Regions from separate parts of the Gordonia malaquae genome, predicted to be linked through region 3. Evidence: riboswitches for the same ligand, from Rfam matches in the RefSeq annotation. Region 3 holds a riboswitch; each other region holds the start of a gene.
What was found. A riboswitch is a leader RNA that binds a small molecule or an ion and turns the genes downstream of it on or off. The one in region 3 is predicted to bind cobalamin.
Positions count from the first base shown of each region.

Region 1: another riboswitch for cobalamin. It lies ahead of WFK36_RS15125 (CbtB domain-containing protein); the one in region 3 lies ahead of WFK36_RS03460 (ABC transporter substrate-binding protein).
Region 2: another riboswitch for cobalamin. It lies ahead of WFK36_RS20360 (ABC transporter substrate-binding protein); the one in region 3 lies ahead of WFK36_RS03460 (ABC transporter substrate-binding protein).

Region 1 is NZ_JBBCUB010000004.1:147,496-152,018, reverse strand. Features, by position in the region: gene WFK36_RS15130 (ATP-dependent helicase) at 1-1,522, opposite strand, end outside; cobalamin riboswitch at 1,528-1,668, shown strand; gene WFK36_RS15125 (CbtB domain-containing protein) at 1,709-1,930, shown strand; gene WFK36_RS15120 (CbtA family protein) at 1,957-2,766, shown strand; gene WFK36_RS15115 (histidine phosphatase family protein) at 2,766-3,293, shown strand; gene WFK36_RS15110 (8-oxoguanine DNA glycosylase OGG fold protein) at 3,229-3,990, opposite strand; gene WFK36_RS15105 (serine hydrolase domain-containing protein) at 4,029-4,523, opposite strand, start outside.
Region 2 is NZ_JBBCUB010000007.1:68,254-72,776, forward strand. Features, by position in the region: gene WFK36_RS20355 (prolyl oligopeptidase family serine peptidase) at 1-1,597, shown strand, start outside; cobalamin riboswitch at 1,629-1,753, shown strand; gene WFK36_RS20360 (ABC transporter substrate-binding protein) at 1,789-2,982, shown strand; gene WFK36_RS20365 (FecCD family ABC transporter permease) at 2,979-4,046, shown strand; gene WFK36_RS20370 (ABC transporter ATP-binding protein) at 4,043-4,523, shown strand, end outside.
Region 3 is NZ_JBBCUB010000001.1:701,351-705,873, reverse strand. Features, by position in the region: gene WFK36_RS03465 (FecCD family ABC transporter permease) at 1-907, opposite strand, end outside; gene WFK36_RS03460 (ABC transporter substrate-binding protein) at 943-1,908, opposite strand; cobalamin riboswitch at 1,943-2,142, opposite strand; gene WFK36_RS03455 (CapA family protein) at 2,174-3,322, shown strand; gene WFK36_RS03450 (iron-containing redox enzyme family protein) at 3,205-4,326, opposite strand; gene WFK36_RS03445 (hypothetical protein) at 4,486-4,523, shown strand, end outside.

The DNA.
Region 1 (4,523 bases), on a different contig from region 3:
CGAGGACCGCGTCGAACACGTCGCGGGTGAGGCTCTTGTACGGCATCGCACGGCGGACGGTCGTGAACCAGTCGTCGACGCTCACGTCGCCCGCGGCGGTCGCGGCGATCGTCTGCTGCGCGAGGATGTCGAGCGGGTTCGTCGGCACCGCGAGCGACTCGATCTGTCCGCGGCCCATCCTGTCCACGGTGACCGTGCAGTGGATCAGGTCGGTCCGGTGCTTGGGGTACAGCACACCCTTGCTGATCTCGCCGACCTGGTGACCTGCGCGGCCGATGCGCTGCAGCCCGGACGCGACCGACGGCGGCGCCTCCACCTGGACCACCAGGTCGACAGCACCCATGTCGATGCCCAACTCCAGGGAGCTGGTCGCCACGACACAGCGGAGGCGGCCCGACTTGAGGTCGTCCTCGATGGCCGCACGTTGGTCCTTGCTGACCGAGCCGTGGTGTGCCCGAGCGAGTACCGGGGACGCGCCGCGGGTGGATCCAGACGTCGACACCATCGACGGCATACCGCCCGGGACCTGGGGGTTCGCCGCATCGAGATCCACCGGGTCGCCTGCTCTCGCCGCGGCGATCTCATTGAGGCGAGCAGTGAGTCGTTCGGCCAGGCGCCTGGAGTTCGCGAACACGATCGTCGACCGGTTGCGTTCGATCTCGTCGACGATCGACTCCTCGATGAACGGCCACAGCGACCCGGCGGTGGGGGAGAACGCATCGTCCAGACCGTCGAGGTCACCGGCCGACGGCGGTGCCGGGATGTTCGCCATGTCGTCGACGGGGACCTCGACGCGCAGGTCGAACGTCTTCGCGGCGGGCGGTTTGACGATTGTGCATGGTGCCGACCCGGACAGGAACTCGGCGACACGCTCCTCTGGGCGGACGGTGGCCGACAGCCCGATCCGCTGTGCGCGCGAGGAGAGCAGGTCGTCGAGTCGTTCCAACGACAATGCGAGGTGGGTACCGCGTTTGGTGGACGCGACGGCGTGCACTTCGTCGATGATCACCGTCTGCACCGACGTCAGCGTCTCGCGCGCCGATGAGGTCAACATCAGGTACAGCGACTCGGGTGTGGTGATCAAGATGTCTGGAGGCGTGCGTTGCAGGGCCCGTCGATCGGCAGTCGACGTGTCGCCGGACCGGACGCCGACCGTGACGTGCGGCGGCTCGACACCCATGCGTGCCGCGGTGTGCGCGATACCGGTCAGAGGTGCGGCGAGGTTGCGTTCGACGTCCACGCCGAGGGCCTTCAACGGCGAGATGTACAAGACGCTCACTCCCGATCGTGGAGATCCGGAGTTCTGTGTGAGGGAGTCGATGGCCCACAGGAACGCGGCGAGGGTCTTGCCGGAGCCGGTCGGTGCGATGACCAGCGTGTCATCGCCTTTCGAGATGGAGTCCCATGCTCCGAGCTGAACGGGCGTCGGCGCGGCGAAAGCACCGGTGAACCACTCTCGGGTCGCCGGCTGCATGCGCTGAAGAACGGCTGCGCGTGTGGCCACGACTCCATTGAATCCCATGCCACCGACAACTCCGCGTCCGAGGCGCGGTACGCTGCCGAAATCCCGGTGCGGGAATTCGGTGAGAATCCGAAACGGTCGCGCCACTGTGAGTCGGACCCGTGAGGGGCTGGCGAGTCAGATGTCGCCCCGGGTGTGCATATCCATTGGGCGGACGCGAAATCCGCAGGACAGGAATAGATTCCCATGACCGTTTCATCGGCACAGACGGCACCGCGAGCTCTCGCGCTCCCGGACCTCTCCGCGGCTTCGGCGGCACTCACCCTCACCGCAACGGTGCTGGTCGCATCTCTCGCGTACTACTTCCTCGGCTACGACCAGGGCGCCGTCTCCGTCTTCGGCAGCGACACCCACGTCCACGAGTTCGTGCACGACGCGCGTCATTTCCTCGGCTTCCCCTGCCACTGATCAACGGACCGGGAGAACAAGAGAAAATGGAACGCACTTTCATCGGCGCCGGACTGCTCAGCGGTCTGGTCGCCGGAATCGTCAGCTTCATCTTTGCGCGGATCTTCATCGAACCGCGGGTAGCCGAGGCCATCGACTACGAGGACATTCGATCCCACGCGGAATCCGAACTCGCAGGCGGAGCGCACGACCACGGTCACGAACTGTTCAGTCGCTCCGTGCAGGAGAACATCGGAGCCGGAGTCGGCACGGTCGTCTTCGCGGTAGCGATCGGCGCGCTGTTCGCTGTCGCATTCACGGTGGCGTGGGCGATCATCGGCCGACGCAGGCCGGAGGCCGACCCGCGCACCCTCGCAGCGTCACTCGGTGGCGTCGCGTTCGTCGCCGTCATCGGCGTGCCGTTCTTCGTGTACCCGCCCAATCCGCCTGCGGTCGGGGAGGAGGACACCATCGGGGCACGGTCCAGCTCATATCTGACATTGACGCTGATCTCGATCGTGCTGGCCGTCGCAGCGGTCGTGCTCGCGGTGTGGCTGTCGGACAGGATCGGTGGGCTGCAGGCCGGAGTGTCGGCGGCGGTCGCCTACCTGATCGGCGTGACGGTCACCAGCGCTCTGCTGCCGAGCTTCCACGAGGTCCCCGGACCCGTCATGGACGGCGATCGAATCGTGGCACCGGGATTCCCCGGCCAAGTGATCGCGGACTATCGCGTGTACGCCATCGCCAACCAGGTTCTGCTCTGGGCGGTGCTGACAGTGGTGTTCGTGGGTCTCATCGGGCTGATGATGCGCCGCACGGCCGCCTCCGCGCAGCGTTTGGAGTCAGTGCAGGCCTGATGCCGCTCACCGTGATCGTCGCCGGCCGGACCGCACCCAATCGTGCCGTTCGGTTCGGCGGCGAGACCGACCCGCTCGACGAGCGAGGCCGACGTGACATCGAGAGCCTCGACATCGTGGTTCCCCGGGGAGTGCGTGTGGGACCGGAGACGTCGGTTCGCGAGACCGCCAGGATCCTGGGAATCAACGTCGAGCCGGACCCGTCGTTGGCGACCGTGGACATCGCACGGTGGCTCGGCGTGGAACCGCAGGACGTTCCTGCCGACGAACTGGAAGCGTGGTTCACCGACCCCGACGCGCGCCCTCACGGTGGGGAGACGATCACCGAGTTCGTCGACCGAGTAGTCTCCGCGACAGAGGGGTTCGACGGGCTTGTCGTGGTGGCGTCGCCTGTCGCGCAGGCGCTCGCGGCTGTGTCGCCCGGTGCGTACTTCGAGGTGTCGATCCGGCCGGGGTCGGCGTTCACCACAACGACGGTTCGCCCCGCAGAGCTGTCCGACCGAGACGTCGCTGCCAGTCGCGATTGAGCCACAGCTCGACGATCTCGGGTTTGGTCCCCGCCTGCCCGGCCCAGCGGTGAATGAGGTTCGAGTATCTCGCGTAGCTGCGCACCGAGAACTGCGAGGCGCCCGCGCCGACCATCCAGCCATAGCGGACCAGGCTCGCCGCCGAATAGGTGTCGAGCAACTGTGGGCGGTCCGGCCCCGGACCGTGGATCGCCCATCCGTACAGGGACATCAGCGAGTGGCCTACACCCGGTGCGACAGGCCACCCCGACCAGTTGCGGAATGCGCCCGTCTCGACGAGCGTCGGGACTCGCTCACAGGCGTCGAGTGCTCGGGCGATCATGTCGAACGGACGTGACGTGTCGTGTGGATCGCGGACGTCGGGAAACCGCCGGAGGCCTCCGCGACCGTCGTGCGACCGAAGCCACGCAGCGCACAGGTACAGACGGTTGAGTGTCGGTTCGGGACCGAGATCGAGCCGGGTGCTCGTGGCCTCGAGGTCTCCGCGCCGGATGTGTCCGACGCCGGACTCGATCTGTGCGCCGTCGGCATCGGTCGCGTACACGCGGGCGGGGATGCGGAGCCTCGCCAGTCGATTGTTCCATTGGTCGAGATCAACCGTCGTGTAGTCTTCCAACACAGCTTCCGCATACGGCTGGTGATGAGACCAGAGGACGCAGTCCTTCGGCACCACCAGTATCTCGTCACCTCGATTCATGCCGCGAGCATCGCACACACGTACGACAATTCCTGTCCTCAGTCAGCGGGGAAGGACGCGGCGATCGTGTTGATCAGGGCACGGTAGCGGCCGCCGTCGTCGGAGAGCGTCTTGCCGCTGCCGATGACGGCCACGGACAGTTCGCGTTTCGGGTCGGCCCACATTGCGACGTGCGTGAGGCCGGTGTGTCCGAACGCTTCGGGTGCGCGACGGCCGAACGGGCCGAAGTAGTGCGACCCGAGCATGAACCCCGTGCCCCACCGCAGTGGCGAACCGGATGTCGCAACGTCGGGCCGCAGGACCCTTCGCTGTCGGCGGGCGCGCGCCACGGTCTCCGGCCGCAGTACACCCTCGCCGCCGCGCAGCAGCATCTCGGCGAATCGGGAGAGCTCCCGCGCTGTTGACACGCCATTCGACGACGGAACGGCGCTGGTCAGAAAATCGGGGGAATTGGATGCCGTGATGGTGGCGGCCAAGGTGTGTCCGGTGGACAGCACGAACGCCGTGTCGATCGGCACCCGAACGCGGGGGCC
Region 2 (4,523 bases), on a different contig from region 3:
CATCCCGTCGCGAACGTGGGTCGACGACGGATTCGTGCTGCCGGAGAACAAATCGAATGTCGGTTGGATCGACCGGGACACCGTGTACGTGGGCACCGAGTTCGGCGAGCAGCCGGACGGTGCTGGATCGTGGACGTCGTCGGGGTACCCGCGCGTGGTGAAGCAGTGGACTCGCGGCACCGACCTCGCGTCGGCGACGACGGTGTTCACCGGTTCCGTCGACGACGTCGCGGTCGGCGCCTCGTTCGACCCGACGCCCGGCTTTCCGCGACACTTCGTGTACCGGTCGACAGACTTCTACAACGCCGAGCAGTTCGAACTCCGAGACGGTGAGCTGCGCACGGTGGACGTCCCGTCGGACGCCGACTTCTCGGTACGGCACGACGTGATGCTGGTGACCCCGAAGTCCGAGTGGACCGTCGACGGTGTGGCACGGCCGGCCGGAAGCCTGTTGGCGTTCGACTACGAGCGCTTCCTCGACGGCGACCGCACGCATACTGTGCTGTTCACGCCGGACACGCACACCAGCCTGGAGACGTACGCGATCACGGCGACACGACTGATCCTGGTGACGCTGCACGACGTCGCGACCCGGCTGCAGTCGATGGAGTTCGGCACGTGGACGCCGGCAGAGCTGCCGGGCGTCCCGGATCTCGCGACGGTCGGAGTGCTCGACACCGACGCCGATCACAGTGACGAGATCTGGATGTCGTCGAGCTCGTTCACGCAGTCCCCGACCCTGTTGTACGGCGACGCCGTGTCCGGGGTGGCTCCGATCAAGTCGTCGCCCGAGCGGTTCGACGCGTCGAATGTGAGCACCCAGCAGTTCTTCGCGACCTCGGACGACGGCACCCGGGTTCCGTACTTCGTGATCAAGCGCGACGACGTCGAGTCGGGCCCGACCCTGCTCTACGGCTACGGCGGCTTCGAGAACTCGCTGACACCGAGCTATCTGGCCGTGGCTGCGCGGAACTGGATCACGCGTGGCGGGATCTATGTGTACTCGAACATCCGCGGAGGCGGTGAGTACGGTCCGTCGTGGCACACCCAGGCGGTGAAGGCGGGACGTCATCTCGTGTACGAGGACTTCTCCTCGGTGGCTCGGGATCTCGTGGCACGAGGATTCACCACTCCCGCGACCCTGGCCGCGCAGGGCGGATCGAACGGCGGCCTGCTGATGGGCGTCATGGCGACCACGTACCCGGAGCTTTTCGGCGCGTTGGTCTGCCAGGTGCCTCTGATCGACATGCGGCGGTATCACCTCCTCCTGGCGGGAGCCTCGTGGATGGCCGAGTACGGCGACCCCGACGACCCGGCCGAGTGGGAGTACATCTCCGCGTACTCGCCGTACCAGCGGGTTCGCTCCGATGTCGACTACCCGCAGACGCTGGTCACCACCTCGACCCGCGACGACCGCGTGCATCCCGGTCATGCCCGGAAGTTCACCGCCGCACTCGAAGCCGCAGGCCAACCGGTCCGGTACTACGAGAACATCGAGGGCGGTCACGGCGGCGCGGCCGACAACAAGCAGGCGGCGTTCAAATCGGCCCTCGCCTACGAATTCCTCTGGCGCACTGTCGGCGCGACTGATCGCTGACCCTCCCACGGCGACTGCGTCGGAGATTCGGGGATCGTGTTACGTTTCATGGCGTCAACCAGCCTCGACGCGGGAAGTCGGTGTGAATCCGACGCGGTACCCGCCACTGTGACCGCTTCACGCGGCAGCCAGACCTCCGCTCGAGCTGATCTCGTCGTCGGGGCGGAGTGTCCCCGAGAGAGGCGGATGCCGTGCACCCGCATGTCCGCAAGGCCACCATCGCGTGTCTGCTCGTCATCGGATTGGCCGTCGCGGGCTGCTCCGAGTCGACGTCGAACGATGCGGGCGCTGCTCGCGACTGCATCACAGATTTCGACGCGAACACCGACTACTTCCCCGACAAGTCGACGATCTCCGACGCGTCGGGACTGGCGATCGAATACCACAAGTCGTACCAGGTCCTGACGGTCAAGGAACCGTCGCCAGGCGCGCGGCCCGTGTCGTACGTCCTGGTCCGCTGCGGTGCACCTGCGCCGAAGCTCGACGGAGCTCTCGCGGAGGCCCCGCAGGTTCAGGTGCCGATTCGCAGCATGTACTCGGGATCCACGACACATCTGCCCGCGATGGCGGCCCTCGGCGCCGCCGACACGGTGACCGGTGTGAGCTCCACCGACTACGTCTCCACCCCTGAGATCCGCGCACGGATCGACGAGGGCGACGTGGTCCAGTACGCCGACGCTGGTGTGCCCAACGTCGAGAAGGTGATCGCCGGACAGCCCGACGTCCTGGTGTCCGACGGCAACGAGGATCCGTCGTACGCGAAACTGCGGCAGGCGGGCGTCCCGGTCCTCGCCAACGCCGACTGGCTCGAGGCGAGTCCACTCGGTCGGGCCGAGTGGATCAAGTTCTTCGCCGCACTCACCGGTACCGAGACGAAGGCGGCCGACGTCTTCAGCACCATCAAGTCGGAGTACACCAAGGTGCAGCAGAAGACGACGAACGCACCGAAGACCGACGTGCTGCTCGGCGGCATCGAGAACGGCGCGTGGACGCTCGCCGCGGGCGGCAACTACTTCGGGCGGCTCGTCCGTGACGCGGGCGGCGACTACCCCTGGGCCGCGGACCCGTCGACCGGCTCGTTGCGTCTCTCGATCGAGTCCGTCATCGACAAGTCTCGAAACGCCGACGCGTGGCTCCTCTCCGACATGACCGTCGCGTCCCTCGCCGACCTGTACAAGCAGGACGAGCGGTACCGGGTGTTCGCACAACCGGCCAAGCGTGCGTGGAACGCGACGAAGGCGATGAGCGCGACCGGCGGAAACGACTACTGGGAGCGCGGCGTCCTCCGTCCCGACCTCGTACTGGCCGATCTCGCGGCGATCCTGCATCCAGACCTCTTCCCCGACCACAAGTTCGCGTTCTACCTCCAGCTCCCGCAGCAGTGACCACTCCCGTCACCGCCGACACGGTGAAGGCTCGCGGCACAGCCGAAAAGTGGACGGCGCTGATCGTCTTCGCCGTCGTGTCGGTGTTGGTGACGGCCGCGATCGGTGCGGTGATGATGCCGCTGTCCGACGTGGTGCACGTGTTGATCGGCGGCACTGCGTCGGATGCGGGCCATGACGCGATTCTGCGCCTGGTCCGGCTGCCGCGGATCGCGACGTCGGCGATCGCGGGCGCCGCTCTCGGCGTCGCCGGCCTGCAGATGCAGACGCTGTTCCGCAACGCGCTCGCCGACCCCTACATCCTCGGCGCCAACTCGGGAGCGAGTCTCGGAGTCGCGATCGTCGCTCTCGCAGGCGGCGCGGGCGGACCGGCGTTCGTCGGAGTCCTCGCCGGATGGGGTCGTCTCGGCATCGTTCTGGCCGCCGCGGCGGGCGCGGCGGCAGTGCTCGGCGTGATCCTGCTGATGGCCGTCTGGGTCCGCAACGCCGTCACGCTGCTGTTGATCGGCGTGATGCTCGGCTCGGTGACCGGCGCGCTCGTCGCGGTCCTCATCGTCTACGCCGATCCCACTTCGGTCCAGAAGTACATGATCTGGGGTCTCGGAACGTTCTCGTCGACGTCGTGGAGCGACATCCAGGTGGCGGCGCCGATTGTGGCGGTGACGATTCTGGTCGTGTTCTTCACCGTCCGACCGCTGAACGCCTTGCTCCTCGGCGAGGGCTACGCCCGCTCGATGGGCGTTGACCTTCGTGTCGCGCGAACCGTCACTCTGCTGTCGGCGGCCCTTCTCACCGGTGTCGTGACGGCGTTCTGCGGGCCGGTCGGATTCCTCGGCCTGGTGATTCCGCACCTGGTCCGGGGCCTGCTCCAAACCTCCGATCACCGGTCGTTGATTCCGGGGTGCGCGCTTGTCGGCGCGACCCTCGCCGTCTGGTGCGGCGCCCTCGCCGACCTCCCCGGCGATCACATGTCGCTGCCGCTGAACGCGGTGACCGCCCTCATCGGAGCACCCGTCGTCATCACCGTCCTGCTCCGCGGACGCGCACAGGGAGGTGCGGTGTGACCGGGCTCGAACTTCAGAAGCTGACCGTCGGGTATCGGGGACGGCGAGGCCGCACAGTCGCCTCGAACCTGTCCGCCGTGGCGGCGACGGGCCGCCTCACGTCGTTGATCGGGCCGAACGGTGCGGGCAAGTCGACACTGCTCCGGACCGTATGCGGTCTGCAGCCGCCCCTGGCGGGCTCGGCGGTCCTCGCCGACGGCACCGACGTCACGACGTTGAAGGCAGCCGGCCTGGCACGCCGCATCGCCGTCGTCACCACCGACACCGTCGATCCCGGCCGGCTCACGGCCCGGGAGGTCGCCTCCCTCGGCCGAACGCCGTACCTGTCCCCGACCGGACGACTCTCCGCCGACGACCGTCGCGTCACCGACCGCGCGTTGGACGCCGTCCGAGCGACGGATCTGGCCGACCGACCGTTCCACGACCTGTCCGACGGTGAACGGCAGCGTGTGCTCGCCGCGCGAGCTCTCGCACAGG
Region 3 (4,523 bases):
CGACGGTTCTGGCCAGTACGTCCGCCCAGACGAGCAGGAGCGCCCCGACCAGCAGCACCACGGGCAGCAACCGCACGTGCAGAGGCCCGACGATCATCCGCGCCGCGTGCGGCACCACCAAACCGACGAATCCGATGATCCCGCTGTGCGCCACCATCACCGCGGTGCAGACCGACACGATCGAGTACAGCAGCCACCTGGTGGCGGTGACGTTGACACCGAGCGACGTGGCACTGCGCTCACCGAATGCGAACGCATCGAGGGTTCTCGACACCAGCACGATCACCGCGGCGGCGACCAGGACCACGGTCAGGAGCAGCGGCATCGTCGACCAGCGTGCACCGGCCAGCGATCCGAGTGTCCAGCGCATGACCCGATCCGCGGCTCCAGTGTCGGCCCGCAGAATCATGATCGCGCTGAGGGCCGCGCCGGCTTGGGCGACGGCGACACCCGCCAGGATCAACCGGCCCGGCAGCAACGCGCCGGTCCGAGTGGTCGCGATCGCGAACACGGTGAGCAACGCCAGCATCGCTCCAGCGAATGCCGCGACCGACACCGCCGGACCGCCTGCCAGCCCGGCGACAGTGGTTCCGAGCGTGAGGACGGCCGTGGCGCCCACAGACGCCCCGGACGCGAGTCCGAGAATGTACGGATCGGCGAGGACGTTGCCCGTCAACGACTGCAGGACGGCCCCGCACAATGCCAGCCCGGCCCCCACCACCGCGCCCTCGACCACGCGGGGCAGACGCAGATCCACCACGATGTAGGCGGTGTTCGCATCAACACCCGACCCGATCCCGAACTGGCCCGCGACGGCTCGATACACCTCGCCGAGTCCGATGTCGGCCGAACCCGCGAACACCCCGACGCCCATGCTCACCACGAGCAGAACTGTCAGACCGACCATCCAGCCGAGGTAGGCCGAAGCCGATCTCGTGACGGTCAGCGCTTCGCCAACTGTTCGGACACGGTCACCGCCCCGTCGATGAGGCGGGGTCCCGGTGTGCTCGTCGAGAACGGCAGCACGACGAAAGACCCGGCCTTGACTGCCTTCAGATTCTTCAACACCGGATCGTTCTCCAGGTAGGTCCGCTTGGCCTGTGCCGTGTCCCACGAGGCGTCGGCCAGCACGATCACGTCCGGATCCGCCCGAACGACGCTCTCCCAATCCCCGTCGGCCCAGTTGCCGTCGATGCCAGCGAACACGTTTCGGGCGCCGACCGCGTCGATGATCAACTGCGGGCCGCCCTTCCCACCGCCGACGTAGGGCGTGGTGGTTCCACTGTCGTACCAGAAGATCGACTTGCCACGCCCGGCCGCTGACGCCTCGACGGCCGCGAGTTCGTCACGCATCCGTTCGTTGACCGCGTCTGCCTCATCCGTGCGGCCGAACAGCACACCGTTGTCGGAGGTCTCGCCGGCGATCGCATCCCACGACGACTCGGCACGCTTGGTCTTGTCGTTGCACGCGAACGGCGACACGTAGGTGGCGATGCCCAGAGCGTCCAACTCGTCCTGGCTGCCGAGAGCCTTCTCGTCGAACGCCGTGCCGTACGACGCGAGGAGCAGATCGGGCTTACGCGTGATCACGGTCTCGCGGTCCGGGAACTCCTTCGCGAGCACTGGAATCTTGTTGTAGGCCTGCTCCCACTGCGGCGCGATCGTGTCGTCGAGATATGCGGTGCCTATCAGCTGTTCACCTGCACCGATCGACAGGGCGGTCTCGGTCGCTCCTTGGTTCAACGTGATCGCGGCCTTCGCCGAGGCGCTCAACGACACTGTCCGGCCGCAGTTCTGCACGGTGATCGCGCCCGACGTCGTCTCGTCACCGCCGTTCGTGCTTGTGCAGCCGGCCAACAACAACGACATCGCGGCGATCGAGGCGCCGACTGTGAAACGGGTACGCAAAGTACGCCCGCCTTCCATTACTCGTGGAAAACCTATTCGGGGGTCGGTCACGGCCGGTCTCCTGGCTCAACAGGGTCTACCGGCGGAACAACCTTCCCGGGCGCTGCCCAGTGGCTGAAGACGTTGACTTCTCGGTCCCGCCGGACCTGCTCACAGTGGCGAGTACCGCGCCGGTTTCTCACCGGACTTCCCGAACACCGTGACGTCGGAGTGATCGTACCCGAGTTACACCGTTCGACGGCTTGCAGCGGTCTGCGCAACCGGGTTGGATGTTCGGGTGCGATCGGGACGAATCGGCTTCTGTGCCGTGATGATGACGGCCGTGTCAGCCGTCGGCGGAAGCGCCGCTCCGCTGATGTTGCAGTCGGTCGACAGCGCGGCGTTCGCAGCCGAGACATCCCCTGTCCCGACCGAGCAGAACGTTCCGAGCACCAGGACCATCACGATCAGCTGGGTCGGTGACAACATCCTCGGCACCGACAAGGATTTCGGCGGGGGCACCCTCCCCGAACTGTGGGCCCGCGCAGGCAAGTCTCCCGACTACTTCTTCCAGAACGTGAAACGTTACTTCACCGCGGACGATCTGACCGTGGCGAACTTCGAGGTCGCCCTCACCGGCGAGCGCCGCGAGCGGTACAAGGGCGACGGTGAGACCTACCACTTCTACGGCGACCCCGCGGTCGCCGAGTCGCTGCCCGCCGCCGGGATCGACGTCGTCACATTGGCCAACAATCACACCTTCGACTACGGCCAGGCGGGCTTCGACGACACCACTCGCGCGTTGGACGCCGTCGGCGTCGATTACGTCGGAACCGGCCACGAGTCGGAGGGCTCGACGTACGACTTCCGCGTGATCCGCGATGTGAAGGGTGTCCGGGTCGGACTCGTCGGCTATCAAGCCTGGGCCGACACCGTGCCATTCCGTGCCAAAGTCCGCACCGACTTCTCAACCCTCCGGGCGGAGGGTGCACAGGTGGTGATCCCGTTCTTTCATTGGGGAATCGAGGCGGAGAATCGGCCGTACGAGGTGCAGACCTCACTCGCCGAGTTCGCGATCGATCAGGGCGCCGACGCCGTCATCGGCACACATCCGCACGTGCTCCAGTCGATGTCGACGTACAAGGGCAAGTTGATCGCCTACTCGCTCGGCAACTTCTCATTCGGCGGCAACACCAACCCGTCCGACAAGCGCACCATGATCCTGCAGACTCGCCTCACCGTCACCGGCGAGCGAGTGTCGGGATCGGAGTACCGGGTGATCCCGACCCGCCTGTCGCGCGACGCCGGATTCAACGACTACGTGCCGACGCCGTACCGCGGTGCCGAGAAGGCCGAGACGCTGGAGTTCATCAACGAGATCTCCCCCGACCTGCACGGTCGGATCGGAACCAGGTTCCGACCCGTGGAGTCCTGACCCATCAGAGGCTCGCCCGTCTCCCACGCGGTGGTGAAGGCGGCGTCCAGACGGTTCTCCACCACCTGCAACGCTCTGATCCCGAACAGCACGTCGTCGTGCAGGGACGGCTCGTCCGCGAGCAGGGAGGCGACCACCTCGTCTCGCATGACGATTTCGTGGACGGCATCGGCCTCGACGTGCTCGCGGTAGAAACATCGTGCGGGTTCGGGGGCGTCGATCCGGTCGAGTCCGGCGAGCAGCCAGGCCGATCCCACCGGCGACGTCACCTCGGTGGCCGCGAAATGTCCGACCGTCGCGCCGCGCCGTGAACGACGAAGCCCCAGGCACGACATCAGATTGACCGGTGCCAGAACCACCGCCGGGGCCGCGTCCAGATACGCCAGGTAGCCGTCGTCGAGGTTCATCGACGACAACAGTTCGGCGAACAGTTCCTGATGCACGCGTTCGCCTCGACCGGCTCCGTACTCGTCGTACTCCACCGCGACGAACGCCGCCTTCGCCGTACGACTCAGTCGCGGGATCGCCCACGCGTGCGGGTCCGCCTCCTTCAGGTGATACATGGAGCGAGCCGCGAAATAGTCGTTGAACTCGTCCTCGGTGCCGTGCCTCTTCAAGTGCGCGGTCACGCCCGACGGCACAGCACGCGCCAGGGCGCCCAACTGATCGTCCGCAGATCCCTCACCGAGGAGCTGAGCCGCCTCATCGGCGACCGCGTCGAGGAACATGTCCTCCAGACGGGTTCGCGCACTGATGACGGCGGGATCCCACTCACAGTCTCGTCCTGCGTCGGACCACCCACGATAGTGCAGTTCGTGGCATACGAGGAGCGCGAGCTGAACGTCCTCACCCCATGGATCGAGGTCGTCCGGGACATCGATCGCCGTCGGCGCATCGCCTGTCGATGCACGAACCGCATTCACGATGCGCTTCGACACCGGGCCGCGAGAATCGGGCAGCGAACGTTGAGCGCGGCGTGTCGGTGTCTGGGTCTGTCGAGTCACGATTGGTCACCTGCCTGTGGTTTCGGGAGCCGGACCGCCGATGACCGGGTACCCGGTCGTGCGGGGCTCCAAACCAGGATTGACTCCGGCTCGTTCCGGGTACCCCAGGATCACCACAGTTTCGCACCGACGAGCGCCGCACGAACGCAAGGAGGTTCCATGAGAGACACCGCGCTGCTTCACCGCTCCGGAGTTGT